Granulosicoccus antarcticus IMCC3135: one gene and its partner. The main gene of each other region encodes a partner of the protein of the gene in region 2 in a complex. Links are inferred from orthologs where the notes say so. Each region holds a gene or a part of one and is shown on either strand. Other genes may lie near its edges. The genes, in order: dnaB and dnaG.

Region 1 (16,923 bases), 4.5 Mb from region 2 along the record:
TGATCGATTTTACTCCGACCAGCACCAGCAGCATGTCTGCCTGTATGGCGCCATCGGTCACGCTCGACAAGCTACGCCCCAGCACGTTGCCAATCATGATCACCAGCAGGACGATCAGCACCGCCAGCCAGGTAACCAGCATTTCCTTCATCAGGTAGCGATCAAGTATGCGCATATGAAAACAGGTTATCCATGGACGGGCTATCGACGTTCAGTTTGTCTATATGACTGCCTGACACCGCAGACAAGTGTGCAGTAATGCTTGTCAGTTGCAAGTGTACTTCATAAGCTGAAGTACACTAAGCGCACTAACCATTCAAGGATAATAGACCGAATGCAGATCAACGTTGCCACCCGATTGCCGCGTACAGCGGAGAATGCCTGCCAATTGGTTTTCCTGAATGCCGATGGCAAGCTCAAAGGAGCGGCTCGCAAGATAGACAGTGAGTCTCAGGGCCGTATCAAAGCCTTGTTTGCCAGTGGCGATTTTTCTGGCAAGAACGCAGAGACGCTCATGCTTCATGGCCTTGCAGGCACGCCTGCTTCACGTGTTCTATTGGTGGGCCTGGGCGATCGCGCTGCCGGAGCCGCCTCGCTCTGGCGCACCGCCAGCAAGGCGGCCAGCAAAGCCTTACTGGCAAGCCCTGCCACTCTGGCTATCAGTGATTGTCTCAATACGGTCAGCATGGATGGCATTTCAGCGCCTGCCATGGCAGAGCAACTGGCGATCGATATTGTCGGCTCCAGCTATGTATTCACACTTCACACACGCAGCAACATGCCTGCACAGGCATCGCTGAACGAGGTGATACTGAGCACAGACAAAGCCCGGCTGGAAGCTGTCAGCGAAGCGGTTGATCGCGGTCAGTCCACAGCAGCAGGCATGTCTGTCGCACGAGACCTGGGCAATCTTGCACCTAATACCTGTACGCCGAGTTATCTGGCAGACCAGGCTCTGGCACTGGCCGATGAACATGAGAATCTTGCGACCACCATCGTCAGCGAAGAGGAAATGGAATCGCTTGGAATGGGTGCTTTTCTGGCAGTATCACGCGGCAGCAGACAACCGGGCAAACTCATTGTCATGGAATATCAAGGTCGTCCGAAGGCGGGTAAACCAATCGTATTCATTGGCAAGGGGGTGACATTCGACACCGGCGGCATCTCCATCAAGTCCTCCGAGGGCATGGATGAAATGAAGTACGACATGTGCGGTGCGGCCAGCGTATTCGGTGTGATGAATGCCGTTGCCATGCTCGGCCTGCCCTTGAATGTCATTGGTATCGTGGCGGCTGCTGAAAACATGCCGGACGGCGATGCCTGCAGACCCGGCGATGTCGTGACCTCGATGTCGGGACAGACCATCGAGATACTTAACACCGATGCCGAAGGCCGACTGGTGCTTTGCGATGCCCTGACCTATGCTGAACGCTTCAAGCCAGACACGGTCGTCGACATGGCAACACTCACCGGAGCCTGCATCGTTGCATTGGGCAAAGTTGCCAGCGCCGTGCTTGGAAATGATCAGAACACCATCAACGCCTTGTTATCTGCCGGCGAGCAAACGGGAGATCGATGCTGGTCTCTGCCATTATGGGACGAATACCAATCTCAGCTGGACTCCAACTTTGCCGATATGGCTAATATCGGCGGACGTCCGGCAGGTACCATTACCGCGGCCTGCTTCCTGTCCCGATTTGCCAAACAATTCAACTGGGCGCATCTGGACATTGCCGGTACCGCCTGGAACAGTGGCAAGGAGAAAGGCGCAACAGGTCGACCCGTTCCACTACTGATGCAATTTCTCTACAACCGACTGGATTGATTCAATGACAAGGATCGACTTCTACGTGCTGGCAAATAACGATCCGCTTGCTCGCCTGCAACTTGTCTGCAAGCTGGCTGAAAAGGCGATCGGCCAGAACCAGAAGGTCCTCATCCATAGCGATTCGGATGAGCAGCTGATAACGCTTGATCAAACACTGTGGGATTTCCGGGCATTGAGTTTCATCGCCCATCAATTATTACCCGCAAATCATGTTTTCAGCACATCGGACAACGATCCAGTCCACTTGTCGACGGGTGCACCAGCACCCGATCGAACCTTACTGATCAATCTGGCAGAACAGGTTCCCCCCTTCTTCTCGCGTTTCGAAAGAACCCTGGAAGTCATCAATGAAGAGCCTGACGTGCAGAGCGCGGGCCGCTTGCGCTACCGCTTCTATCAGCAGCGCGGCTATCCGCTACATCATCACAAAATCTAGATCTATACTCATACTCTGGCCATTCCAAACATCTGTCAGGTGGTGACACCTCCTACAGTGAAGTGACTTGTGCCGTTGACACACAGCCCCTAGACGCTACTGAAGAAGTACACTATCAAGATGGATAAGACATACAACCCGAAAGCCATCGAAGAGCGTTGGTACGACATCTGGGAACAGAACGGCTATTTTGCCCCCCAGGGTGAAGGCGAACCCTACTGCATCATGATCCCGCCTCCCAATGTAACCGGCACGCTGCATATGGGGCATGCGTTTCAGGACACCATCATGGATGCCCTGATTCGTTATCACCGCATGCTGGGTGACAAGACACTGTGGCAACCTGGCTGCGATCATGCTGGTATCGCCACACAGATGCTGGTCGAGCGCCAGATCAACAAGGAAGGCAAGACACGCCACGACCTGGGTCGCGAAGCTTTTCTCGAACGCGTCTGGAAATGGAAGGAGGAATCCGGCGGCACCATTACTAAACAGTTACGCCGTCTGGGAGCCTCACCTGACTGGCAAGCCGAACGTTTCACCATGGATGAAGGCATGTCCGCAGCGGTGCAGGATGTTTTTATCCGCCTGCATGATGATGGCCTCATCTATCGTGGCAAACGACTGGTCAACTGGGACCCTGTCTTGCACACAGCCCTCTCCGATCTGGAAGTACTCAGTGAAGAAGAAGATGGCAGTCTCTGGCATTTCCGCTACCCACTCACTGACGGCAGTGGCTCACTGGTCATTGCCACCACACGACCTGAAACACTGCTCGGTGATTCTGCAGTAGCCGTGCACCCAGAAGACGAGCGTTTCAGCCACCTGGTGGGCAAAACCATCACGCTGCCACTGGTTGGTCGTGAGATCCCCATCGTTGCCGATGACTATGTCGATCCCGAATTCGGTTCGGGTTGCGTAAAGATCACACCGGCACATGACTTCAATGACTATGCACTCGGACAGCGCCATAATCTGGAAGTCATTAATATCCTGACCGACGATGCCGCCATGAATGATGTGGTGCCTGAGGAATATCGTGGGCTGGATCGCTTCGAGGCCCGGAAGAAAGTAGTCGCTGCCATGAAAGCGGCCGGCCTGCTGGTCGAGATCAAGCCACACAAGCTGATGGTACCCAGAGGCGATCGTTCAGGTGTCGTGGTTGAACCCTATCTGACCGACCAGTGGTACGTTGATCTGACAAGTGAAAAGCAAGCTGATGGACGGCCCGGTGGACACGCGGCCATTATCCAGCCATCTCTGGATGCGGTCTCGAATGGCAGCATCAACTTCGTGCCGGACAACTGGACTCACACCTACAATCAGTGGCTGGGGAATATCCAGGACTGGTGCATCAGTCGCCAGATCTGGTGGGGACACCGCATTCCTGCCTGGTATGACGAGGCTGGCAACATCTATGTTGCTGAAAACGAAGCTGCTGTACGTACCAAATATTCACTGAGCGATGATCTGGCACTGCGTCAGGACGACGATGTACTGGATACCTGGTTCTCATCAGCTCTCTGGCCTTTTGCCACACTGGGCTGGCCGGAGAAGACCGACAGACTCGAGGAATTCTATCCCGGCTCTGTATTGGTCACCGGTTTCGACATCATTTTCTTCTGGGTTGCCCGCATGGTTATGTTCGGCACCTATTTCATGGATGGCAAGGTGCCCTTCCGCGATGTCTATATGCATGGACTGGTACGCGATGCATCGGGCCAGAAAATGTCCAAGTCCAAAGGTAATGTCCTGGACCCACTGGACATCATTGATGGCATCGAACTGGAAGCTCTGGTAACCAAGCGCACCGCCAACCTGATGCAGGAGCACAAGGCACAGGCCATCGAAGAGCAGACTCGCAAGGAATTTGCCGACGGCATCCCGGGCTACGGTACCGATGCATTGCGCTTCACCTTTGCTTCACTCGCCTCTAATGGCCGAGACATCCGCTTTGACATGAAGCGCGTCGAAGGCTATCGCAACTTCTGTAACAAGCTGTTCAATGCGACCCGCTACGTGCTGATGAACACTGAAGGCCTGATAGCAGACGACGTGCCTGCTACCTTGAATCCGATTGATCGATGGATAACAAGCCAGCTTCAACACACCGAGGCAGCCGTTGCTCACCATATTGCGGAGTACCGCTTTGACCTGGCAGCAACCGCCCTGTACGAGTTCATCTGGAATGAATACTGTGACTGGTATCTGGAAATGGCAAAACCCATTCTGACGGGCAATACCAGCGATGAACAGAAACAGGCAACCCGCGTAACTCTGGTCAGAGTGCTCGAAACCACACTCCGGCTGGCACACCCCTTCATGCCATACATCACTGAAGAACTGTGGCAGCAAGTTGCGCCGTTGGCAGACAAGTCCGGCCCTACAATCTCATTGCAACCTTATCCTCTCAGCGATACACAGCTCATCGACCAGCAATCGCTGGATGAAATCGAGTGGGTCAAACAGGTTGTCATGGGCGTGCGCCGCATCCGCTCGGAAATGAATATCAATCCGGGCAAGCGTTTGCCTCTGATACTTGCAGATTCATCAGCCACAGATATCGAACGGCTGGAGCAGCATCGAGAGTTACTGGTTTTCCTGGCCAGACTGGACACTATCGAATTGCTCGACACCAACACCGAGGCCCCTGATTGCGCTGTTTCTCTGGTGGATCAACTCAAACTGATGATCCCGATGGCAGGCTTGATCGACAAGCAAGCTGAATTGGCGCGATTGACCAAGGAGACAGACCGGTTAACCAAAGAAGTCGCACGTCTGAGCGGCAAACTGGGTAATCCCGGCTTTACGGCCAAGGCACCTGCCAATGTGGTTGAATCAGAGCAGCGCAAACTGGATGATGCCAGAAGCTCTTTGACACAGCTTGAAGAGCAGCGTCAACGTATCGCGGCCATGTAACAGGATTGATCATACCGCCGCCTGAGAAATCGGTCGATTTCTCAGGTTCTGATCTGCCTACTGACTTATAACGTTCGATTGCCGGAGGCGAATCTCCGGCCCTGCAAAGCAGGTTAGCTCGTTGCGAGCAGGTACTGCACGATCAGCCAGACGACAAACAGGAACACGAACGTTCCGATAAAGCCACCAATAATGAAATGCAGTGGTTTTCCCTGAGTGAAATCACGCTCGCGGTTCTTTTTCGACTGAACACCAATTAGCCCAGCCCCAACGCTCTGAACAATGTTCCAGAAGCTTGTTCCGGAACGTTCGCTGACACCACCATCACCATCGGTATGGGAACTGCTTTTTTCTGGACTCTGCGTCATATTGCCTCTTGTACTACTCTAGAAACGTAACCCTGCTTTAGCAGAGTAGGACTGATAATCCCCAGTTTGATCCGCTTCAACGGTTATCGCAACCCCCAGATTGATAGTCAAACCGACATACAGTTTGTTCTGTTCGACCGTTTCCGAATCCAGACCACCCTCGCCGTCAAGCTTGGCTCTTGTCTGCACGATTCCAACGCCTGCAAAAGGTGTCAGCATCACAAAACCCTTTGAGACAGTCAGCTCCAACGCGCCGTTGCTAAGGTCCAGGTCGTCAACCCCTTCCATCTGACTGTAACTGGCACGAACGGCCAGAGACGGAGTCAGGATTCCACCATCGATCAAGCTGTAACGCACTTCCGCACCCACAATGGATATGTCCGTATCAATAGACTTGGTGAGTGAGGCGCCGATATCCAGACCGAAAGGCAGGCCTTTCAAGACCTGAACTCGCGCCAGATTGATCTGACCGCTGTCAAACGAGCCATTGCTGCCAGCATCGAAAAGATTTTCATCAATTTCAGTGCTGGACAATACGACACCAACATCAAAACCCAACAGACCTTGACCCTCACCTGGTGAGACGCCTTTGTAATGAGTGCCTGCACCCAGATTTTCAGTCAGATCGCTGAATTGATCCTGATTCAAGGCACCCAGTGAATCCAGCGTACCTGCCCTTGAAAGAGCGGGCAATAACAGGATACTGGTGGCCACCACAGTGGCACACAATCGGGTGACGTTCGACATTCTGAATTTCATTATTTCTCGGCCTCTTGTTTTAACTTGCCGACTCGAGCGCCTCCATGCTCTCTAGTAGCTTCTCTTCTATGTCGTCCACAGAGCGACGCGCTTCAAGCTCTTCGGCCAGTAATTGCGTCAATTCAGACTTGCGTTCTTCATTGTACAGGCCATCAGCGCCCAATTTCTCTCTGACTTTGGCAAGACGGTCCGTTGCCTTGTCCAGTGCTTTCTCATGCAAGGATACGGCCTTCGTCAACGGTGCCAGGCGGGCTCGACGGTCGGCATCCAGTCGTTTCTGCGCTTTTCGGTCTAACATCCCGTCCATCGGAGCTAACCCGGAGGCGCTCTCGACACCAGCAGCACCACCGTTCATTGCAGATTGTCCAGAATTAGTACTGACATCCCCTGATACCGCTTGGCGCTGTGCTGCCAACCAGCGCGCATATCCATCCAGATCGTCATTGAAAGGAGTCAAAGAACCCTTGGCGACCAGCCACAATTCATCCACCACCGTCCTCAGCATGGTTCGATCATGTGAAATGACAAGCAAGGCACCTTCGAAAGCCACCAAAGCATCTGCCAAAGACTCACGCATGACAATATCCAGATGGTTAGTTGGCTCATCCAGCAACAGCAGATTAGGCTTGGACTGAACAATCAACGCAAGTGCCAGCCTGGCACGCTCGCCCCCCGATAGTGTCTCTGTTATTTGCAATGCTCGATCACCGGCAAAGCCGAACGTTCCCAGGAAGGTTCGCGCCTGCGTTTCGCTCAAAGACGGATCGTGTGTCAGAAGCGCCTGCAATGGCGTCTGATCAGAGCGCAGCTGATCTACCTGATGTTGTGCAAAATAGCCGATACGCAATTTCTGAGCAGGTATCCGACTTCCAGCCTGCAGCTCAAGCGAGCCTACCAGCGCTTTGACCAAAGTCGATTTGCCTGCGCCATTGACACCGAGCAAACCGATACGGTCGCCGCTCTGCACCGTCAGATTCACCTTGTTAAGTATCGTGTTCTCTCCGTATCCCAGATTGGCCTGCTGCAACACCACCAGCGGACTGGGCATGGTATCCGGCGTCTGAAAACTGAAGGTAAAGGGCGATTCGGGACGCACAGCCTGAGTATCACCCAGCCGTTCCAGCATCTTCAAACGACTCTGGGCCTGCCGGGCTTTACTGGCTTTCGCCCGAAAACGATCGACAAAACCCTGAAGCTCCTTGCGTCGGGCCTGAGCCTTTTCGTGCTCTGCTTGCTGATTGCTGAGACGGGCAGATCGCCAACGTTCAAATGCACTGTAATTACCCGTAACCAGAGAAACCGCTTCCGATTCGATATGCATTGTCGTATTGGTCACTGCATCGAGAAACTCACGATCATGCGAGACCAGTATCAGCGTACCTTCTCGCTGGCGCAGCCACGTTTCCAGCCACAGCACGGCATCAAGATCCAGGTGATTGGTAGGCTCATCCAGCAACAGTAATTCATTCGGACTCATCAAGGCCTGGCCGAGATTGAGCCGCATGCGCCAACCACCTGAGAAACGCGAAACCGGCCATTGATGTTGTTCAGTGGAAAAACCGAGACCATTGAGCAGCGATCCAGCTCTGGACTGAATGGTATATCCGCCCGCCTGCTCCAGGTCCGACAGATGAACGGCCAGACGCTCGCCCTCCTGGTCGGAACACTGATCAATGGCTGTCTGTATCAGGCGCAATTTCTGATCACCATCAACAACATAGTCGAGAGCACTTCGTTCCGAGGATTGCGTTTCCTGCGCAACATGCGTTATTCCGACATGTTGCTGCAGGCTGATGCTGCCGGTGTCCGGCTCCAGGGTTCCCTGGATCATTGCAAAAAGGCTGGATTTACCGGTGCCATTGGCACCCGTCAACCCCACCTTCTGGCCAGCATGGATAACGCAATTAACATCGCCAAACAGGCGTTTACCGTCGCGTCTACAGGCGACATCATTAAGACTGAGCATGCGCAGTATTTTACGCTGTCCAAGGACCCAGGCGCTCACTCAATCCATCTACTTACCCCGATAGTTTCCAAATAAGGCGGATCCAGAGTACCAATCAGCCATTCTGGGCGGTTCTGCTATCATCCGCCCCATGAAATCGGAGAACATATCGTGACCAGCAAGCGTTTTCGAATCACTACCACGCTCCTTGCCCTGCTGTTACTCAGCGGATGTGGCATCAATAACATTCCGACTTACGATGAAGCGGTCAACGGGCGCTGGAGTGAAGTACAGAACCAGTACAAGCGCCGTGCCGACCTGGTTCCCAATCTGGTAAACACAGTCGAAGGCTTTGCACAGCAAGAGCGTGACGTGCTGACAGAAGTCACTGAAGCCCGTACTCGCGTTTCTCAAATGAATATCTCGCCTGAAATGCTGACCGATCCGGAAGCTTTCCAACAATTCCAGGCCAATCAGGGCGAACTGACCTCTGCACTGCAGCGTCTCATGGTTGTCGTGGAAGCCTATCCCGACCTGAAGTCCAATGAAAACTTCCTTGCCTTGCAACAGCAACTCGAAGGAACAGAGAATCGCATCAGTGTCGCTCGACGAGACTACATCCAGGCGGTTCAGACCTATAACACGGAGCTGCGAACCATACCCGGACGCTGGTGGCATCGATTCATGTATTCGGACATGCTGACCAAGGAAAATTTTTCGATCAGTGAAGCTGACGCAGCTAATCCGACTGTCGAATTCAAGAACTGATCTTGTCTGCACGAATGCCACTTGCAAACCATGCTGAATATTCATGCTTGATTCACTGATCAACCGCAGATTCTTCTGGCTGTGCAGCCTCTGGCTGGCATTCGTATTTGTCTGTTCAGGCGTTATCCCGAAGGCCTACGCCCAGGACGACCTTCCGGCCTTGACAGGCAGAGTGGTCGACCTGGCCAAGCTGCTCGACAGTGCTCAGGAAACCGCTTTGAGCGCACAGCTGGAAGCCCATGAAAGCCAGACCAGCAATCAATTGGTCGTCGTCACCTTGCCATCACTGAACGGCAACCAGATTGCCGATTACGCCAATCGACTAGGGCGATTCTGGGAAATTGGCAGCGCCGAAGATGACAACGGAGTTTTACTGCTAATCGCCCCCAGTGAGCGCAAGGTTCGCATCGAGGTCGGCTACGGCCTGGAAGGTGCGCTGACCGATTCTTTGTCAAGCATCATCATTCAGCGAGAAATTCTTCCGCCCTTCCGGAGCAATAACTATGCGCTGGGTATTCAGCAAGGGGTGGATGCGATCATCGGCGCCATCGCAGGCGAGTACAAGGCACCGGCCAACTCAGGCTCAGCAAGCAATAACTCTGATCCATTCTCCGAAAAAGTCGGAAACTTCATACCCTTGATTTTCATTGCCATGGTTGCCGTACCAGAACTACTGCGTCGCCGAGGGCTGACCAAAGCGGCAAAAGGGGCTTTTCCGGCAGGCTTTGCGGGACTAATGATATCGGTTGTAACAGGCAATTTTCTCATAGGCCTGGCGGTTGCTGTGGTGGCATTCCTGTTTGTCTATTTCTTTGGCTCTGGCAACGGCAAAGGCGGCGGCGGAACCGGTGGACGGCATTCAGGTGGTTTTGCTGGAGGTGGCCGCATCGGTCGCGGCGGCTTGGGTGGTGGTGGCGGATTTAGTGGTGGCGGCGGCAGCTTCGGCGGCGGCGGTGCTTCGGGAGGATGGTAACCATGTCATTTTTAAGTGAATCCGAGAAAGCCCGACTGATCACCAAGATCAACGAAGCTGAATCAAGAACACACGCCGAAATCGTCACCGTTATTGCACAACAGAGTGATGGTTATCGCTACATCCCCATTCTTTGGGCAGCCTTGCTTGCCCTAAGCGTACCAGGCCTGTATTACGCATGGCTGAACTTCTATGCCAGTGGCTGGTTGCCGGCCGAAGAAACGTTAAGCCACACTTACTGGTTATACCCGATCCAGGTACTGGTTTTTCTCGGTCTGGGCATGGTTTTCCAGATTCCAAAGGCAAGACTATGGATGATTCCGGCGTCCGTCAAACGCCAGCGCGCGGCACGCCATGCCAGAGAACAATTCTTTTTACAAAATCTCCATCAAACCCGTGGTCGTACTGGCGTACTGATTTTTGTGTCAGTAGCAGAGCATTACGTGGAAATCATTGTTGACTCAGCCATTGCCGAGGTGGTGGACAATTCATTGTGGGAAGCAACCGTGCAAGAATTTATCGAACACATCAGCAAAAACGAAATTGCAGCAGGGTTCGAAAACACGATAGAACATTGCAGAGAAGTCCTGTGGGAGCACTTCCCTGCCCCAGATGGTCGTCCGGATGAGCTTCCCAATCATCTGATTGAAGTCTGAGCTCTGTTCTCGTCGCAGCCGCTCTTACGCCTCAGACCGGCTGTCAGGTTCTTTTTTCGTCACCACTTCACCGGCAAGCACGAAGGTCATGAAGGCAACGGGTGCCAGGCAAAGCAGAGCAATTCTCAGCCCGAATACTTCAGACATGAACCCAATCAGCGGCGGGGCAACCAGAAAGGCACTGAATGAGATCATGTTCAATGAGGCAACATTGTCCGCAGGTCGCCCGCCCGGTCTGTTGGCGGCAGCACTGACCGCCAGAGGAAAAACGATGGCGACACCTGCACCGGATAACGCCGCTGCCAGAAATGCCCAAGGCACAGTTGGCGCCAATGCAAATAATACTATTCCGACACACGAGGCAAGTCCTGACACCTGAACAATACGCAAATCACCAAACTGCGTTGCCAGCCTGTCTCCTGCCAGTCGAACTGAGGCCATAACCAGTGAAAATGATGAATAGGCTATCGCGATAACCCATGGCCCGGCTGCCAGCACGTCACGCATGAAAACTGCAGACCAGTCAATGAAGGCACCTTCAACCATCATGATTCCCAATGGCATCATGCACAGCAAGACAATTGCTCTGGAGGGAAGTCTGAACAATTCTGATTGGCCTTCAGCAACAACTTCGCCGCCGCCATCGTCCCCGGACACCTGCAAGCCTTCACCCACAGAGCGCTCCTCATTCAGAATTGCCGCCTTGTTTGTCCGGCGACTCAGTACCGGTAAGGCAGTTGCCGCAAAGTAGCCACAGACGGCAATCACAGGCATGGTTATCAGAAAGTGTGTGGAGACTGATAGCCCGTATTGTGCGACCCCACCACCCAGCAGTGCACCGAACATGGTCCCCAGACTCCAGAAACCGTGACAGCGAGACATGAGTCGTTTGCCGGCGACTTTCTCGATACGAGCCGCCTCGGTATTCATGGCCGTCTCTATCATCCCGACAGCGAAGCCGCTGAATACCAGTGCAATGGCCAGCTGTGTAAAGTCGGTGGCCAACGCGGGACCAAGAAACAACAGTGCCCAGAGCGGCAGAAAGGTTCGACAGGCGTTACGCAAACCCGTCATTTCGATGAGCTTGCCAGCAATGGAAAAACTGACAAGTGTGCCCAAGGGCATCATCAGCAGAGCCAGACCCAGGCTGCCATCGGACAGCCCCAGTGTATTTTTTATGTCAGGAATTCGTGGAATCCATTGTCCGAGGACAGAGGATTCAAAGAAAAACACACTGAATATAGCCCAAGTGGCCTTACTGGATTGCATACGATCAGACGAAAGACAAGACTAGGAAACGGCAGCATAACGCGTTGTCTTTCGACAAGGTGGAGCTCAGGCTCCACCTTGTTATTTACTGGCAGTCGATCATTCTTGCCAGTGGGACAAATTACAGAACAAAGAGCCCGTTATTTGGACTTGTTCATTGAAATGACTTTTTTGTCTTGTGGCGTAGATAAGGTGTTGAGAAACTCACGGAACTCCTCGCCCACTTCCTCGTGCTCAAGTGCAAATTCCACTTGAGCCTTCAGATAGCCCAGCTTGCTTCCACAGTCAAATCGTCGACCCTTGAAGTTGTAAGACAAAACACGTTGCTCTTTCAGTAACTCGGCGATGGCATCGGTCAGCTGGATTTCGTTACCCGCACCGCGTTGTGTGTTTTCCAGCAGGTCGAAGATACGAGGTGTGAGTATGTAACGACCCACTACAGCAAGATTACTGGGTGCTTTATCAACGGCAGGCTTCTCAACGATACCGGACACTTCCATCAAACCGGGTTTCACTTCGGTTCCAGCCACAATTCCATAGGAACTAACATCTTCCTTGGGCACTATTTCAGTACCCAGAACCGAGCAATGCTGGAAGTTGAACACATCGACCATCTGCGACAGGCAAGGCTTTTCGACCTTGCCAGAGTTGATCAGGTCATCGGCCAATATAACGGCGAAAGGTTCATCATTGACTACGGGGCGAGCACACAAAACCGCGTGGCCCAGGCCAAGTGCTTGTGACTGTCGAATGAAAACACAATTGACATGGCTGGGCAGAATATTGCGCAGCACTTCCAGCATCTTGACCTTGGACTTGGCTTCCAGTTCGCGCTCCAGCTCGTAGGCAGTATCAAAATGATCTTCGATAGAACGCTTGTTACGCCCGGTCACAAAGATCAATGTCTCGATACCTGCAGCAACTGCCTCTTCTGCGGCATATTGGATCAGCGGCTTATCGACAACCGGCAACATTTCCTTGGGATTTGCCTTGGTGGCGGGCAGGAAACGTGTACCCATACCAGCTACTGGAAATACTGCCTTCTTAATCGCTTTCATAAGTCCTATATATCCTTGCTCGCGACAGTCATACCTGTCGCTGCGTTATCATCGAGTCAGATGGAACAACTCGCACGTATCATACGAACGTCCGCGAATTTGCTAACATTTGCAACAGTCAAGCCAATAAAAGAGACCTGCTCATGACCTTCGTGGTTACCGAAAACTGCATTAAATGCAAATACACTGATTGTGTGGAAGTCTGCCCTGTCGACTGCTTTCATGAGGGTCCGAACTTTCTGGTCATTGACCCCGATGAATGTATCGACTGCTCATTATGCGAACCTGAATGCCCTATCAACGCCATCGTGGCTGAAGAGGATATGAAGCCCGAAGATGAGCCATATCTCGCTTTGAACGCCGAACTCTCGCTTCTCTGGCCGGTCATAACCATCCAGAAAGATCCTCCTGCGGATGCAAAAGAGTGGGAAAACAAGGAAGACAAGTTACAGTTCCTGGAACGATAGTCGACCAGTACACGTTACAGTAAGGATCATAAGGGCACACCGCTCGGGACATTGTAAAACCTTGTTCCGTTGCGGCAAAGATCGACAGCATCATGAAGCATGATTGACCATCTCTCCGGCTTTATCTTAGGCCATCTGAAGCAGAGATAGCCCGACCTTGCAGAACCGTAAAATTTCAAACTGCCAATCTGGCAGTTATTGATCGATGTAAACGCGTTTGCCACGCACGGATGTCAGCAGTTCGTAGCTGATGGTTCCAGCAGCCTTTGCCAGATCATCGACACTGGCGGTCTCACCAAACAGCTCTACGGGCTCCCCAACCGACACCTCGGGCACCTGCCTTACATCGATAGCAAACGAATCCATGGAGACGCGACCGATAATGGGACAGCGTATGCCACGGACTGCAACCGTGGCTGAGCCATCAAGCACGCGCGGTACACCGTCACGATACCCCATGCCAACATAAGCAACAGATATGTCTTCCGGACAAATCCAGCTCTGTGCATAACCGATCCCTGCGCCTCGTTTCATTGCTTTCACAGAAATCACTGGTGCTTGCACGGTCATGACCGGCGAAAGTACTGTCTCTTGGGGCAGTGATCTGTCCAAGGGGTTACAGCCGTATAGCATGATGCCCGGGCGTGCCCAGTCTGCTCGCGTTTGCGGCCATGCCAGAATCGCGGCGGAATTAGCCAGGCTTCTTTCCAGTGGCAAATCGGTCTGCACGGTGCCAAAGGCTGCCACCTGCTGCTCTGTAAAGGCACTACCAGTCTCATCTGCACAGGCAAAATGCGTCATCAGGCCAGACCAGGTGATACCGTCCTGAGACGCCAGTATTCGGCTGGCCTCTGCCGGCTCAAAACCGAGCCGCCCCATACCCGTATCCACCTTCATCCAGGCTCGCAACTTGTCACGGCTGGTGTGCTGCCTGTACCACTCGTACTGATACGAATCATGAATGACCGGCCAGAGCTGATGACGTAGCATCTGACTAGCAGCGTCAGGAGTTTGCGGCCCCTGTAGAACCAGAATGGGCTGCTTGATACCAGAATGTCGAAGCTCGAGCGCCTCACCCAGCGTGACAACTGCAAAACCGTCAGCCACTGCGTCCATGGGCTGATTATCAGCCGCAATCGGCACCCCATAGCGTCGTTTGATTGTACGAGCCGACAGCGCATGTGCAACTTCTACCGCACCGTGACCATAAGCATCAGCCTTGATCGTTGCGAATTGTCGTGAACCGGCGCTCAGCTCGCGTGCCGTTGCAAGATTCCTGCGTAACGCCCCCAGATTGACTGTGATTGTTACCGAACGGCGATTCTGAGTTGAATGGCCATGCCCCAGTTTTCTGGAAGCAGAAAAAGCTTGTTTCATCGAATACGGTTGTCCATCAGGAGAATTCACCGGTCATCACTTCCGGCGAGTAATTTTCGAATCGTGTGTACTGACCGAGAAAGGTCAGATTGACGGAACCGATAGGTCCGTTACGCTGCTTTCTGATCAGGATCTCTGCCCGTCCCTTACTCGCTTCATCATCGGGATTGTAGACCTCATCCCGGTAGATGAACATGATGACATCAGCATCCTGCTCGATAGCGCCCGACTCACGCAGATCTGACATGACCGGACGTTTGTCAGGTCGTTGCTCAAGACTTCGATTCAGCTGCGACAGTGCAATAACCGGTACCTGGAGTTCTTTGGCCAGCGATTTCAGAGAGCGGGAAATTTCCGAAATCTCATTGGTACGACTCTCGCCACTGTTGGCAACCGTCATCAACTGCAGGTAATCGATAACAATCAGGCTCAAACCATGCTCACGAGCCAGCCTTCGGCACCTGGCGCGCAGATCTGTCGGCGTCAGCCCGGGAGAATCATCAATGTAGACATTACGCTTTTGATTGAGCAACGTGATCGCCGAGGTAATTCTTGGCCAATCCTGCTCACCCAGGCGTCCGGTTCGCAGTTTTTGCAGCTCGACCCGGCCAAGCGATGAAATCATTCGCATACCCAGCTGTTCGGCTGGCATCTCCATACTGAATATGGCAACCGGAGCATCAGCTTCCATCGCCGCGTTTTCAGCGATATTCATGGCGAAAGTGGTTTTTCCCATGGATGGGCGACCCGCCACGATCACCAGATCGGCCTTCTGCAAGCCACTGGTTTTTTCATCAAGCTCTGTGAAGCCGGTGGAAAGACCAGTAATGGCAGCGTCGGATTCAAACAGCAGGTTTATGCGCTCAATGGCTCCCGACAACACACTTTTAATGTCCTGAAATCCACCGGCACCTTTTGCTGTCTGATCGGCAATGGCGAATACTTTTGTTTCCGCCTCATCCAGCAAGTCTTTGGAGGTGCGGCCATCAGCATCATAGGCGCTGTCAGCAATCTCGTTAGCCACGGAAATCAATTGTCGTAATACCGAGCGCTCTCTGACGATCTCGGCGTAGGCTTTGACATTGCTGGCACTGGGAGTGACTTCGACCAGTGCACCGATGTAATTCAGACCACCGGAATCTTCAAGATTTCCATGGGTTTGCAACCAACCCGTAACGGTTACAACGTCCGGATGCCGACCTTCAGTGGCCAGTGCCGATATAGCACGAAATATCAACCGGTGATTGTGCTGGTAGAAGTCAACCTCTCCGACCGTTTCGGCAACCTTGTCGAATGCTTCGCTGGCTTCGAGCATCAGACAGCCAAGAACTGCCTGTTCGGCTTCCAGCGATTGTGGAGGGGCATTATTCCTGCGCTGACCCAGCTTTTCCATCAGCTGCTTGGTGGATTTACCTCGTCCCCGGAATTTACCCTGGCCGCCGCCATGCGAGTCGAAGCCGCCATACTCACTCGCGGGTGCCGTGGCAGGTCCGAAAGCGGCTAGATCAACACCAAAATCCTCTGGGGAGACGTCTATGGGTGCTCCATATTCGTCGAGTTCCATCGCCTCTGGAAAACCGAAATCTTCGGGCGTATGAACCATCTGACAGTCACTCCGACTATGCGCTTAACAGCGTAAGATCTTAACCTGAAGGATTTCCGGCAAGCCAAGTATGCCTGAGAACTTCGAGGAATCTTGAAGTAACATTCGTGCACCAGGTAATGATTCGAGCTGGCGCAACAAAAACGGTATCAGAGAGATACCAAGCACCTGGACATTGCTGTCAAGCGTGTGCCTGAACGACAGATGTCGTCCAGACACACCCAAAGTCAATCAGACTTCTTCGCCAACTACATTAACGATTACATCAGCATTCACTTCCGGATGCAGATGCAGTGTCACTGTGTGCTCACCGACATTGCGCAACGGACCTTCAGACAAGCGGATTTCCTTCTTGTCAACAGCCTGGCCTGCAGCTTCGAAAGCAGCCCGGATCTCGTCAGAACCGATAGATCCAAACAACTTGCCTTCACTACCGGCACGCGATGTGATGCTGACAGTCGTTCCGTCAAGTGCCGCCTTGCGAGAGTTGGCATCTG
Region 2 (13,904 bases):
GGTGATTCAGAGGACAAAATTAAAGCGCTTTTGTCAAATTTTACTGGTTACCTGTTTTTCTGTCAAAAATCGAATGGTTGCATATAAAAAGCGCGATATGTTTCAAAAATACACACAATAAGCAATACTATTCTGATTGCTTGACAGTTCCAGATGCCTAATGAATACTCAACTTTCCAATGCGCTTTAAATCTTGATTGATTGTTGCAGTGCTTCATCAGTCCGAGCTCAGAATGAATACCATCCGGGGAAGTGAATGAAACCAATAATGAAATCCGCATTAGCCGCAGGCATAGCAATTTCCATATTATCGGCAGGCGGTGCGGTCGCTGCTGATCTGAAATTTGCGCCAGGTGAGGGCGACTTCAACTGGGAAAGCTATGAGGCTCTCAAGGAAATGAAACTTGATGGCGAGCAGGTCACCATCTTTGGTCCATGGATAGGGCCGGATCAAGTGCTGGTTGAAAGTGTACTCGCCTATTTTGCAGAAGCCACCGGTGCCGATGTGAGATACACCGGTTCAGATAATTTTGAACAACAAGTCATGATTGATGCAGAGGCCGGTTCGGCCCCTAATATCTCAGTATTCCCACAGCCTGGTCTGGCTGCTGACATGGCGAAGCGAGGCTTTTTAACGCCTTTAGGTGAAGAAAATGCCAATTGGATGAAAGAAAACTTTAGCGCTGGACAGTCTTGGGTGGATCTTGCAACCTTCCCTGATGAGACCGGCACTGAAGCGTTGTTCGGCATGCCATTCAAGACCGAGGTCAAGTCGCTGGTCTGGTATCTACCGGAGAATTTCGAGGATGCCGGCTATGAGGCTCCCGAAAGCATGGAAGAACTCAAGGCGCTGACTGATCAGATCGTGGAAGACGGTGGTACGCCGTGGTGTATTGGTCTGGGCTCCGGTGGTGCAACCGGCTGGCCGGCCACAGACTGGGTGGAAGACATGCTGCTGCGCACTCAGCCTGCGGAAGTCTATGACCAATGGGTCACTAATGAAATCCCGTTTGATGACGATCGGATTGTTGCCGCCATCGAGGAGTTTGGCTACTTTGCGCGTAATAATGCCTATGTCGTCGGCGGTGAGGGTGCCGTGGCCTCAACCGATTTCCGTGATAGCCCCAAGGGTCTGTTTTCATCACCACCACAATGTTATATGCATCGCCAAGCCTCGTTCATTACGGCTTATTTCCCGGAGGGTACGCTCGTCGGTGAAGATGGAGATGCGAATTTTTTCTATCTGCCATCCTACGCTGACAAAGATCTGGGTGAGCCTGTACTGGGTGGTGGCACCATGTTTACGATTACCAAGCAAAGCAAAGGTGCAATGGCTCTGATTGAATTCCTGAAATCACCCATTGCCCATGAAATCTGGATGGCTCAAGAAGGCTTCCTGACGCCACTGAAAAGTGTCAACACCGATCTATACAGTTCAGAAGCACTGCGTGGAATGGGCGAGATTCTTCTCAATGCAACGACATTCCGTTTTGACGGTTCTGACCTGATGCCTGGTGGTGTCGGTGGGGGTTCCTTCTGGACAGGCATGGTGGATTATGCCGGTGGCAAGGATGCGAAAGAGGTGGCGACCGCTATCCAGAATAGTTGGGACGCGTTGAAATAAGTAGCAGTCTGTCCGTTCGCTGGTACTGGGGGGCCGGTACCAGCAATACCATTGAAAATGGCCTGGAAGCCGTGGCTTCCAGGCATTGTTTCTTCCGCTGCCATCCCCCTGTCATTGATTCGCTACTTCCTCTGCTTGCTTCATGGATAGAGGCAGAGAGTCCGGCGGCATTCGGGCCATTCAACATTCCCTGCCTCGTTGATAAGCCTCCCATCATTTCAATAATCTGCGGCAAGCCGGAGGACGTATGCATCCAGCGTTTCAGGCCATCCTCACCATCATTATCGGTGTCGGTGGTTGTGTCGGATATTTCTACTTTTCCAATCAGTTTCTGGATAAGGTCGTGTTCCCGGCTTCCGGTCCCAATGCGGGCAGGAACATAACCCGGGCAAACATGGTTCGTCCCTGGCTATTCTTGTTCCCAGCCTTGCTTGGCCTGACTGTCTATCTTGCCTACCCGGTGGTTGAAACCCTGCGTTTATCACTGACTGAGCGTTTGCCCGGTGGTGGATCCCGGTTTGTCGGACTCGCAAACTATCAGCAAATGCTCAATGAGCCCAAATTCTGGGAAGCCATGCGCAACAACATGCTGTGGCTGTTGGTGGTGCCGGCCATGTCGACTGTATTCGGATTGCTGGCAGCACAATTGTCTGATCGGGTGCGGTGGGGCAATCTGGCAAAATCACTGATCTTCATGCCCATGGCCATATCGTTTGTCGGCGCTGCAGTCATCTGGAAGCTGGTCTATGACACCCGGCCCATCGATCAGGATCAGATCGGTGTGCTCAATGCGGTGTATCTGTTTTTCGGCGGGACCGAACCGCAGAGCTGGTTGACGATGATCGGCCCCAACAGTTTTCTGTTGATGATCGTGCTGGTCTGGATTCAGACAGGCTTTGCGATGGTGATTCTCTCCGCGGCGCTTCGAGGCATACCCGAGGAGACAATCGAGGCTGCCATTGTTGATGGTGCCAATCCTTTTCAGGTGTTCTTCAAGATCAAGGTGCCGCAGATCATGGGCACCATTGTCGTGGTCTGGACCACCATCACGATAGTCGTCTTGAAGGTTTTCGATATCGTCTTTGCCATGACCAATGGGCAGTGGGAAACACAGGTTCTGGCCAACTATATGTACGACAAGCTGTTTCGCGCCAATGACTGGGGTGTCGGTTCGGCCAGTGCCATGATCATCATGCTGTTGGTATCGCCCATTCTTGTCTGGAATGTGTACAACGCCCGCAAGGAGATGCAGTAATGTCGAGCATAGCCGGTACGAAATCCAGTCTCACCTGGGCTGTTCATCTCTCCCTGGCAGCATTGGTATTGTTGTGGCTGTTTCCGACCGTGGGCCTGTTGGTGTCCTCGTTTCGCACCTCTGACCAGATAGCTACGAGTGGCTGGTGGAAAGCGATGGTGCCTTCGGAGCAGAATCAGACGCTGCGCACTAATGGTGCGCAAGATCAGATACAGAAAGATGGCCTGTTCGTGATCGAAGGCAATCTGTTCGAAAACCCCGGGAAGGCAACCATATCAGTCTGGGGTACCAGCTCACAGAACATCGATGCTTATAAAGCCGGGGATACGGCAGAGCTGAAGAAAGAGGCCACTGTGACAGTTCAGTCCAATGGTGACTATGCGATGCAGGGCCCTGAAGAATTCAGTGGCAAACGCGGACAACGAATATTCGTGACAGCGAAGTCGCCTCCCGAGTTCACTCTGAGCAACTACAAGTATGTGCTCTTTGATCCGACTAACCGAGAGGGCATGGCCAAGGCATTTTTCAACACCTTGACGGTCACCATTCCGGCAACCATTATCCCCATACTGGTGGCAGCTTTTGCAGCCTATGCTCTGGCCTGGATGGATTTTCCGGGCCGTGCATTATTGATAGCGGCGGTTGTCGGCCTATTGGTGGTGCCACTGCAGCTTGCGCTCATCCCCTTGTTGAAGCTGCACAATGAGATCGGTATTGGCAAAGGCTATCTGGGGGCCTGGCTTGCACATACGGGGTTCGGTCTACCTCTGGCAATCTACTTGTTGCGCAATTATATGGTGGGTTTGCCGCGCGATATCATCGAAAATGCCAGGGTCGATGGCGCCACTGATTTTCAGATTTTCGTCAAAATAATATTGCCACTGTCCTTTCCGGCTTTGGCCTCGTTTGCCATTTTCCAGTTTCTCTGGACCTGGAACGACTTGCTGATTGCGCTGGTATTTCTGATTGATTCGACCGGCGACACAACAGTGATGACCAAGCAGATCGTCGAGCTGCTGGGTACACGAGGAGGAAACTGGGAAATTCTGGCGACGTCGGCATTCGTCTCCATTGCCGTACCCCTGGGTGTTTTCTTTGCCATGCAGAAGTATCTGGTTCGCGGCTTGTTGGCCGGTTCTGTTAAATAGGAGATCGAGAAAATGACTGAACTCAAACTGACCAACGTCACTAAAACCTACGCAGGCTCTGTCAATGTGCTCAATGACATCAATCTGGACATCAAGACCGGTGAGTTGATCGTCTTTGTCGGCCCTTCTGGTTGTGGCAAATCAACGCTGTTGCGCATGATCGCAGGGCTGGAGACCATTACATCAGGAGAGTTCACGATAGATGGCGAGCGCATGAATGACATGCCACCGGCGCAACGCGGAATCGCGATGGTTTTTCAGTCCTATGCCTTGTATCCGCATATGACGGTTCGCGACAATATGTCATTTGCGTTGAAGCTTGCGAAAAAGTCACCAGCGGAAATCGATGCTGCCATCGAAAAAGTGGCAGCGACTCTACAGCTCACCGAGTATCTGGACCGACTTCCCAAAGCGTTATCAGGTGGTCAGCGACAACGTGTGGCTATTGGTCGCTCGATAGTCCGTGACCCAAAGGTCTATCTTTTTGATGAACCCTTGTCCAATCTGGATGCGGCCCTGCGAGTGGCAACACGTATTGAAATTGCACAGCTGAAGGAAAGCATGCCAAACTCAACCATGGTATATGTTACACATGACCAGGTTGAAGCCATGACTCTGGCAACGCGGATCGTGGTATTGGCCAACAAGGGGATCGCACAAGTGGGCACTCCGCTGGAACTGTATGAACGACCGGAAAACGAGTTCGTGGCCCAGTTCATCGGTTCACCTGCCATGAACCTGCTACCAGGTACCGTGATTGAAACCGGAGAGGTGACACAGTTGAGTGTGAATCACGGCAATGGCACCATCAGTGCGAATATACCGACCAGCCCGGATATGAAAGGCATGTCTGTGAATGTTGGCATACGTCCAGAAGACATGATGCCTACAAGCAGTGATAATTATGCTTTTGAGAATGTCGTGAAAATATCGGAAGCTCTGGGCGAAGTCACGCAGTTGTACTTCGAGCCACAAGCACCAGGGGCGTCTGCCGTGATAGCAAAGCTGCCGGGCATTCATCGGGATGTCCGGTCGCAAACCATGCGCATGACCGCAGAGCCGGCCAAGGTGCATCTGTTTGCCGAAGGGCGCTCACTTCTCTATCGTTAAACCTCAAACCCAATACAAGCGCACAGTATGATTGTATCTTCAATAAGTATCGTCGAACCCGATGTTGTGGTGGATAAGGATTGGTGGCGCGGAGCCGTCATCTATCAGATTTATCCTCGTTCCTATCAGGATTCCAATCACGACGGTATTGGGGACTTGGCGGGTATCAAGGATCGGTTGCCGCATATTGCCGAGTTGGGTGCAGATGCTATCTGGATTTCACCTTTCTTCAAATCACCGATGAAAGACTTCGGGTATGACGTGTCCAACTACAAGGACATTGATCCGATGTTCGGTGATCTGTTTGCCTTTGACGAATTGATCGAACACGCCCATGCACTGGATCTGAAGGTGATGGTGGATCTGGTTCTGTCGCACACATCCGATCAGCACAGCTGGTTCGCACAGTCCAGTTCCAGCCGGGATAATGATCGTCATGACTGGTACGTATGGGCCGATGCCAAGCCGGATGGCGGACCGCCGAACAACTGGCTATCGATTTTTGGCGGACCTGGCTGGTCCTGGCACTCGACACGTTGTCAGTATTATCAGCACAATTTCCTGAGCTCGCAGCCGGATCTGAACTTCCACAACCCGGACGTACAGGATGCACTGCTGGATGTGGCGCACTTCTGGCTGGATCGTGGTGTTGACGGCTTCCGCCTGGATACGATCAATTTCTATTTCTGTGATGCCGAGCTGCGCGACAATCCGGGGCTGCCACCCGAGCTGCGCAACGCCGATATTGCACCGGAAGTGAACCCGTATAACCACCAGGAACATCTGTTTGACAAGAACCGTCCGGAGAACATCAATTTCCTCAAGCGTTTTCGTGCGGTGCTCGACGAGTACCCCGCGGCAACTGCTGTTGGTGAGGTGGGGGATGCTCAACAAGGGATGCAGATTCTCCAGGACTACACCCGTGACGATGACCGGGTTCATATGTGTTACACCTTCGATTTTCTTTCCGCAGAGTTGCCGACAGCCGAACGTGTGGGGGCGGTGCTGCAAAAGTTCGAAGTAGAGGCTGGCGATAGCTGGGTGTGCTGGGCATTCTCGAACCATGATGTTGTCCGCCACGCCACACGCTGGAAGATTCCCAAGAAGCATTACGCTCAGCATCTGAAAATGCTGGCCTCGCTGCTGATGTCCATGCGCGGCTCAGTATGCCTCTATCAGGGTGAAGAGCTGGGACTGCCGGAAGGCGATGTCCCCTTCGAGCGATTGCAGGATCCCTATGGCATTGCTTTCTGGCCCAAGTTCAAGGGGCGTGATGGCTGTAGAACTCCCATGGTCTGGGACCATGAAAGTGAGCATGCCGGTTTTTCGACGGAGGAGCCCTGGTTGCCGGTGTCCGAGGTGCACAAACGACTGTCCGTATCACACCAGTCCGGAGATCAGAACAGCCTGTTGGAGCATTACCGGCGTTTTCTGAGTTTTCGTCGTGACTGTCTGCCTCTGATCAAGGGGACTTTGCACGGCATCGTGGTCATCGGTGATGTATTGAGTTTCCTGCGTACCCATGAAGACCAGACGGTCTATTGTGCTTTCAATATGGGCAATGTACGCGTTCGCTGCGAGATCAATACCGACCAGAAGCTGAGTCTCATGCCGGGACATGGCTTCGATGCAGAACTGGGAGATGGTGTGCTGGAAATACCGCCATACAGTGCTGCCTTTGTACAGATAGGCTGATTGCATTTGCGATTGAGTGGGGACGGGTTGGAAACGGATTTCTAACCTGTTCAACGCAGTCTGTACATCAAGTCATTTAAAGATCAGCCGATTCAGCTCTATACGATCAATAGTCCCGTTACTACCAGAATTTCAAGGGCTGCACAGAGCATCGCTGAATCAAAAACATGACAAACCCGCTAGAGAATTGGTCTATAAGGCGTATAAGTAATCTGGTGCTTGTAACGATTGCACTTGCCGGGATGGTTATTGTCAGTTTCAACCTTGTCGTTCGTTCAGAAGTCCTGGGCTACTCTGATCACTGGCAAGCGTTTCTGGATGGGCCTGATCACAAAGGCAGGTTACTCACCGAATTGAATACGGAGCTGGGCCATGGAAGCGTCGCCCATGAGTTGGAGGATTTTCTTCTTCACCGGGAAGCGGAGCATCTGGAGGAGGTCGGCGAGGGGGCTGAACACGTTGGTGAAGCTCTGGAAGACTACCGGACCTTGCAAATGTCGGCCGCTGAACGAAGCGCTCTCGACGACATCCAGCAGGTAGTTAAAAAATACACGGATATCGCGGAAAAACTGATATCCATGGACAATGCTGGCTCAGATTTCAGTGATGCCGAGCAGCTGATTGTCGTTGATAGTGGGCCTCTTGATCGTGCTCTTGTCAGTCTGGAAGAAGAGATTGCAGCATCGCGTGGTCAGGTGGAAACTTTCATGCACCAGCAGCTCATTCAGGTCAAAATGTATACCTGGTTGAGTTCCGTTAGTGCACTTTTTCTGGCCTTGCTGCTCACGGCTTTGATGATAGGGACACTGCGCAGCATTGCCAGAAAGTTTGGTGGGGAGCCGACTCTTATTCTGGGTATCGTCGGTCGTATTGCAGGAGGGGATCTGAGTGAAAACTTGCCCGAGATCAAGCGTGAATCGGGAATCTATCAGGCTATTCGCAGCATGCAGCTGAACTTGCGTGATATGAAAGATGCGCAATCAACCCTTGCTAAAGAAACACTACGATTGAAGCTGGCTCTGGACAATGCCTCAGCGAATGTCATGGTTGCTGATGTCAACAACGACATCATTTACATGAACAAGGCGGCGGTAAATCTGTTCAACTCAGCGGAGTCCGAGCTGCGTACCGCATTGCCTGACTTCAATGCAGACTCGCTGATCGGTAGTAATGTGGATATCTTTCATGCAGACCCTGCGAGAAACCGTGGGATGATTGCGCGTCTGGATGACTTGCATGAGATTCGCGCCAGTTTCGGCTCATTGTCGATCAAGCTTGTCATTAATCCTGTGTTTGATGAAAGCGGAAGTCGTCTGGGAACCATCGCAGAATGGTTCGACAAGACAGATGAAATCAACAACGAGAGGCAAGTACAGGAACTGGTGGAAGCTGCTGTCAATGGGGACCTGACGCGCCGAATTGACGATCAAGGGCTGGAGGGTTCCTACGGGCGACTGGTCGCTGGCATGAATCAGTTGATGCAGACCAATGAGTTGATCATCGGTGACATGCAACGGGTATTAGGTGCTCTGGCCAAAGGTGATCTGACTGAAACGGTGCAAACCGAATATCTGGGAGCCTACGATCAGTTGAAGCGCGATACCAACAAGACCGTGGCGCAATTGACCGATATCATCAGCAAGACAAAGCAGGGTGCCTCGGTCATATCGGAGTTTTCCGGTCAGCTCAAACGAACCAATGGGGTTTTGACGACCACTGCTGAAGAGGCTGCAAACAACGCACAGTCTGCGACGGATGCTGCACGCAAAGTGATGGTTAACGTTGACAGTGTCGTGGGTGCGACCGATGAGATGCTCAATTCGGTGCAGAAAATTGCGAAAAACGTATCAGAAGCGGGTAGCGTGGCAGAGCAGGCTGTGACACTGGCGCAAAGCACGAACGATCAGGTTCGTAATCTGACGGTCTCCAGTAGTGACATTGGTAATGTCATCAAGGTGATCAATTCGATTGCCGAACAAACCAATCTGCTGGCCCTCAATGCCACGATCGAAGCGGCCAGAGCCGGAGAGTCGGGCAAGGGGTTTGCGGTGGTCGCCAATGAGGTCAAAGAGCTGGCCAAAGAGACCGCAAAGGCTACCGAAGAAATTGCCACTAAAGTCACTGCTATTCAGAGTGACAGTGATAGTGCTGTACGAGCTATTGGCGATATACGCACCATTATTGAAACCATCAGCGACTACCAGAATACGATTGCCAAGGCGGTGCAGGATCAGACGCAAATTACCTCTCGTATCAGCAGTAATGCCACGGATGCTGCCAGTGGCAACCAGGAAATTTCCCGTACATCAGAGTTGGTCATACAAGGTAGTCACAATACCCTTGTAGGCGTGAACCAAGTGCAGACTTCAACCGAGGACTTGTCCAGAATGGCCGTCGAATTGGCCGAACTGGTTGAGCGATTCAATATTGGCGGTTATGTGGCCGAGCGGCAGGCATCCTGAGTACTCGTACAAGTGCCTTGGCCTAACAGGCAGTTATCTCGCACTTTGAGATTGGAAGCTGTTGTTCATACAAGCTCTAACTGGCTACCAATGCTGCCAGGGTGCTCAGGCGCTGACCGCAATCTCCCTGTATTTTCAGGCTTGCCAGTGAATCGGCTCGTGTCAGGCCATTGTTGACGATAACGATCGGCTGGCCACGCTTTTGTGCGTCCAGGCAGAAACGATAACCCGAGTAGACCATCAGGGAAGAGCCGGCGACCAGCAGGGCATCAGCCGATGCCAGTGCGCTCATGGCTTGTTGAACCTTTTCCCGCGGCACGTTCTCGCCAAAAAAGACGACATCAGGTTTCAGTAATCCACCACAGTGTGTACAGGCGGGCACCTGCATTGTGTTCAGATCACTGATTTCCAGGTCTGCGTCACCGTCCGGCGCATGCTGCGCTGTCAATGAGCTGAGCCAAGGGTTGGCAGCCAGTAGCCTGGCTTGAAAATCATCACGACTGAGTGCCTGTGCGCAGTCGATACAGCTGACAGTCGCCAGAACACCGTGCAGATCCACGGTATTCCGGTGCCCCGCTTTCTGATGCAGACTATCGACGTTCTGTGTCACCAGACTGACAAGCCTGCCTTGTAATTGCAGTTCCATGAGTGCGTGGTGGGCAAGTCCCGGTAGTGCCTGGCTGAACGAAGGCCAGCCGACCGAACTTCGTGCCCAGTAGCGTTTGCGAGCAGCCTCGTCGCCGATGAAGATTTGCCCTGTGATGGGTTGTCGCCGTTTCCACTGGCCATTTTTGTCTCGGTAGTCACCCAGGCCGGACGCTGTACTGCAGCCGGCGCCGGTCAGTACAAATAATTTTGGGTGCTGCCTGATGAACTCAGCCAGTTCCAGATCGTCCGCGTCTGGTGTGGACCTGACAGCATCGTTTTGCAGGCAGCTATTCATCGTTGAACCGGGTTTTCGACCGCGCCATCAACGTTGAAGGGAATGCGTAAAGGCCAGTTGGATAATTTGACGAAACCTTTTACGTCATACGCCAGATCCTTGCGGCTTTTGCTGGTAGCCAGTAATAATTGTCCCAGCAATTTGTTCATGCGGGTACTGACCTGTATGTCGAGTCTGGCCTTGTTATTGGCGGGAATAAGGACTCGTTCAGTACTCATGCCCTGAGCCATTTCCACACCGTCGACCGCGGCAATGAAGCTGAGTGCCTGGACCGGTAGATCGTAGTCATTCGGATTACTCACCATGAGCTGGAACATCAGATCCTGCTTGATCAGACCGATTTTCTCAGCCTTGACCGAGGTGACTTCAACGGTGGGAGCAATGGGGCGGCTGGTCAGCATGGTGTTGCACGCTGAGAGTAGCAGGCAGGACACTGCCAGCAGGCAGGCAGCTGCGGATCGGTATTGCATCAGCAGTTCCCGTGTTCTGAGGTTTGTGCGCTGAGATTGTGCAGCGTATAGAGAAAGGGTGCTATTCACTGGTCCAGATCTCCCAGAATGGCTTGCGTCAGCGCAATGCAGGCAGGTCCAGCCGTCTCGGTACGCAAGATGCGTGGGCCAATAGTGGCAGCGTGTGCGCCTGATTCGACTGCCTTTGCGATTTCGTCGGCATCCAGGCCGCTCTCCGGGCCTATGATAAGTCCGATAGACACGGGATGCGAGGTATCGTTGTCCGCTGCTGCGGCTTGTGTGAGGTGCATGGCTCGCAGCTGAGCGGTTAGTGAGCTCTGGGCAGTGGGGTCCAGTACGTAGAGTGAAGGTGCCGAAGAGGCACGGCTGGCAAGTGTTTCAAGCGCCTCTTGCAATGAGATGGCAGGTGCCAGTGTCGGTAGACAAGCGCGCCCACTCTGTTCACTGGCACTGATCAGAATGCTTTGCCAGTGCTCCATCTTCTTTGCCGTACGTTTTTCATCCAGTGGCTTGGCCGAATGGCGCGAGTACACAGGTTGTACGTGGTTGACACCCAGTTCGACTGATTGTCGCAGGGTTGTGTCCATGCGATCACCGCGGGATATGGCCTGAATCAATGTGATCAAGACGGGCGATTCATTCTGGGCTGCACAGGCTTGGTGTACCTGCAGCTGCGCACGCTTTCCCGGCGTTCGTTGGCCGGTTTCAAGTACCGTTGCCCGATAGTTGAAACCATCGCCATTGAACAACTCGATGACATCCCCCTGGCGGGTTCGCAGCACCGTGATCAGGTGATGGCTAGCCGTTTTGGGCAGTGTCAGTTCGGCGTTACCTTGCAGCTCGCCCTCATGGTAGAAGCGGGCGACACGTGCAGTTCTTTCGGTCTTCATCATTAGCGACGTTTGATTGCCAGCAGTCCTGTTCTGGCAGACAGTGCAACCTGGTCGGTCAGTGTCTGCCGGCTACGTTCGCGCAGGCGTGCGATATTGTGAGCGAATTCGTTGCGTGCGATTTCTTCTTCGATTTCCCTACCGTCCGGGTAGTAGGATTTCGTGGCGAGTTTTACCAGGTGCTCGTAACGATTGGTGTCGCGAAACCGCTCCAGCAGTCTGGCCGTACTGATAGTCGGTTCACTATCGCAGTAGGCGATGAGTTTCAGCAGGATATCGGCACCGGGAAACTGCGGGCTTATTTCGTAATCATCCGGTGGCACGGCCAATACGACGGATGGATTCTGCAGACACAGCAATATAGCCCGGCTCATGGGCGTCAGGCCGGCTTCCTGGTTGGAACTTGCGGATCGCGCTCTGGCAGGAGCAGGCGCAGGAGCTGCGGCCCGTTCGCTGCCTAGTGATATGCCAATGAGTGATTCCAGGCGTCGCAGGGCCAGCTGCTTGTAGACGCCCTTGGGGATGGATGCGAGCAGCGGTTTGGCTTTTTCCGCCAGTGTTGCCTTGCCGCCAATACCGGTCATGTCCAGTTCACTGGCCAGATGCTCGTACAGATAGTCAATGATCGGTGTACGGGTGCTCATCAAATCCTGGAAGGCTGCGGCACCGCCGGCCTTGACGATCGAATCCGGGTCTTCACCATCGGGCAGGAACAGGAAATGGGCTTCATGACCATCCTGCAGGCAAGGTAGAGTGGCTGTCAGGGCGCGCCACGCAGCCGCTCGACCGGCGCGATCTCCATCAAAACAGAAGACAATACCGGGAACCGTTCGAAACAGGGTTTCTGAGTGCTGTTGATTAGCGGCGGTACCCAGCGTTGCCACCGCGTTGTCAACGCCGTGCTCGGCCAGCGCCACCACATCCATATAGCCTTCCACCACGATAGCCACGGCGGCATCTTGCGCCGATTTACGAGCTTCATAGAGGCCGTAAAGCTCATTGCCTTTATGAAACAGTGGCGTTTCCGGGGAGTTCAGATACTTGGGTTCCTGGTTGTCCAGTACGCGCCCCCCGAAACCGATGACCCGTCCACGTCGATCGCGAATAGGGAACATGATGCGGTTACGAAATCGCTGATAGGGACGTTTGCCGCCATCACCCTTGATCAGCATGCCCGTTTTGATCATGGCAGCTTCCTCTTTCGGGAAATGTGTCAGCAAACCGTCCCAGCCATCAGGCACGTAGCCAATACCAAAACGTTTGGCAGTCTCACCACTCAGGCCACGGGCTTTGAGATAGGCGATGGCTTCTGGCGACTTGCGCAGCTCTGACTGATACCAGGAGGCAATGGATTCCATCAGGGTGTACAGCGGTTTGCTGTCATCGCGAACTTGCGCAGCCTGAGCGTTTCGCGGGACTTCCATGCCGACGCTTTCAGCCAGAGCTTCAATGGCATCGACAAAGTGCATACCCTCATATTCCATGAGGAAGCTGATGGCATTGCCGTTTACGCTACAACCAAAACAGTGATAGAACTGCTTGGTCTGGCTGACGGTGAAGGAGGGGGTTTTCTCGTTGTGAAAAGGGCAGCAAGCACTGTAGTTGCTTCCGCTTTTCTTCAGACTGACGCGTTGGTCAATCACATCGATAATATCTACTTTAGCAAGTAGATCGTCAATGAAATGTTGTGGTATTTGGCCAGCCATGCACTGAACTATACGCTCCTTGCGCGGCAGTGGATGTGGCTCTGTGTACGAACGTCTGTGCTCATCTCCACAGAGTGCCGAAGAAGTTCAGCGGCTCAGGATTCGATCCTGATATTGGTCGTGTAACCGGCTCGGAACGGGTTACAGAACCCGTTCCGAGCTCGATTGATGGCCATGACCCGAGCCTGTTTCAGGCCCGGGCTCTTGGTCCCGGTCCCGGACCCGGACCCGGAGTCTGTCCTGGTTACGCTGCGTGCCCCAGAGTGGCGAGCAGTTCATTCAGCTCGGCCGCCTTCGGCTTGACCATCCAGAAGCGTGAAGCCAGCGAATAGAAGTCATCGATCATATGCATGCCCAGACTACTGTTGGTTTCGGCAACATGATCTTCGATAAGAGTCTGCAGGTAGTTACGGTAACGTTCCATGGACTCTGCGTGCAGGCGATGAATGTCGATCAGTTCGTGGTTGTAACGATCGACGAACACATTGTGCTGATCGAAGACAAAGGCCAAACCTCCCGTCATACCGGCACCAAAGTTCACGCCGGTCTCTCCCAGAACAACGACACAACCACCTGTCATGTATTCGCAACCATGATCGCC

Evidence for each region.
Region 1: the proteins of dnaG (region 2) and dnaB are in contact, whole or in part, in a crystal structure (PDB 2R6A), measured with the Geobacillus stearothermophilus proteins. The link is inferred for Granulosicoccus antarcticus IMCC3135 from one-to-one orthologs. Residues at the interface, in WP_049624496.1 of Geobacillus stearothermophilus: Lys456, Leu457, Leu458, Pro459, Ala460, Asn463, Ala464, Leu467, Leu535, Leu536, Ile537, Ala538, Gln544, Glu545, Asp548, Tyr549, His552; in WP_033016901.1 of Geobacillus stearothermophilus: Ser13, Glu15, Ala16, Gln18, Glu91, Leu92, Asp94, Ala95, Val96, Pro97, Thr98, Ala99, Ala100, Asn101, Tyr104, Tyr105, Ile108.

Annotation. Positions count from the first base shown.
Region 1 is NZ_CP018632.1:5,676,816-5,693,738, forward strand. What follows is about bases 14,029-16,923. They hold dnaB (replicative DNA helicase), read right to left. Parts: upstream 16,217-16,923; coding sequence 14,840-16,216; downstream 14,029-14,839. Other genes in these bases: alr (alanine racemase), read right to left, coding at 14,029-14,823; rplI (50S ribosomal protein L9), read right to left, coding at 16,658-16,923. Also shown: LPS export ABC transporter permease LptF, read right to left, coding at 1-175; IMCC3135_RS24650 (leucyl aminopeptidase), read left to right, coding at 335-1,825; IMCC3135_RS24655 (DNA polymerase III subunit chi), read left to right, coding at 1,830-2,264; IMCC3135_RS24660 (valine--tRNA ligase), read left to right, coding at 2,385-5,183; IMCC3135_RS24665 (DUF2970 domain-containing protein), read right to left, coding at 5,297-5,551; IMCC3135_RS24670 (hypothetical protein), read right to left, coding at 5,570-6,310; IMCC3135_RS24675 (ATP-binding cassette domain-containing protein), read right to left, coding at 6,330-8,276; IMCC3135_RS24680 (LemA family protein), read left to right, coding at 8,427-9,023; IMCC3135_RS24685 (TPM domain-containing protein), read left to right, coding at 9,067-9,996; IMCC3135_RS24690 (TPM domain-containing protein), read left to right, coding at 9,999-10,652; IMCC3135_RS24695 (MFS transporter), read right to left, coding at 10,677-11,921; UTP--glucose-1-phosphate uridylyltransferase GalU, read right to left, coding at 12,062-12,979; ferredoxin FdxA, read left to right, coding at 13,123-13,446; more of alr, read right to left, coding at 13,642-14,028. UniProt on the Escherichia coli protein: The main replicative DNA helicase, it participates in initiation and elongation during chromosome replication. Travels ahead of the DNA replisome, separating dsDNA into templates for DNA synthesis.
Region 2 is NZ_CP018632.1:1,171,319-1,185,222, forward strand. What follows is about bases 10,952-13,904. They hold dnaG (DNA primase), read right to left. Parts: upstream 13,304-13,904; coding sequence 11,600-13,303; downstream 10,952-11,599. Other genes in these bases: IMCC3135_RS05000 (16S rRNA (uracil(1498)-N(3))-methyltransferase), read right to left, coding at 10,952-11,600; gltB (glutamate synthase large subunit), read right to left, coding at 13,548-13,904. In the rest of the region: IMCC3135_RS04960 (ABC transporter substrate-binding protein), read left to right, coding at 269-1,624; IMCC3135_RS04965 (carbohydrate ABC transporter permease), read left to right, coding at 1,872-2,879; IMCC3135_RS04970 (carbohydrate ABC transporter permease), read left to right, coding at 2,879-4,027; IMCC3135_RS04975 (ABC transporter ATP-binding protein), read left to right, coding at 4,040-5,137; IMCC3135_RS04980 (alpha-glucosidase), read left to right, coding at 5,165-6,832; IMCC3135_RS04985 (methyl-accepting chemotaxis protein), read left to right, coding at 7,000-9,294; IMCC3135_RS04990 (NAD-dependent protein deacetylase), read right to left, coding at 9,371-10,237; IMCC3135_RS04995 (LEA/WHy family protein), read right to left, coding at 10,234-10,707; more of IMCC3135_RS05000, read right to left, coding at 10,773-10,951. UniProt on the Escherichia coli protein: RNA polymerase that catalyzes the synthesis of short RNA molecules used as primers for DNA polymerase during DNA replication.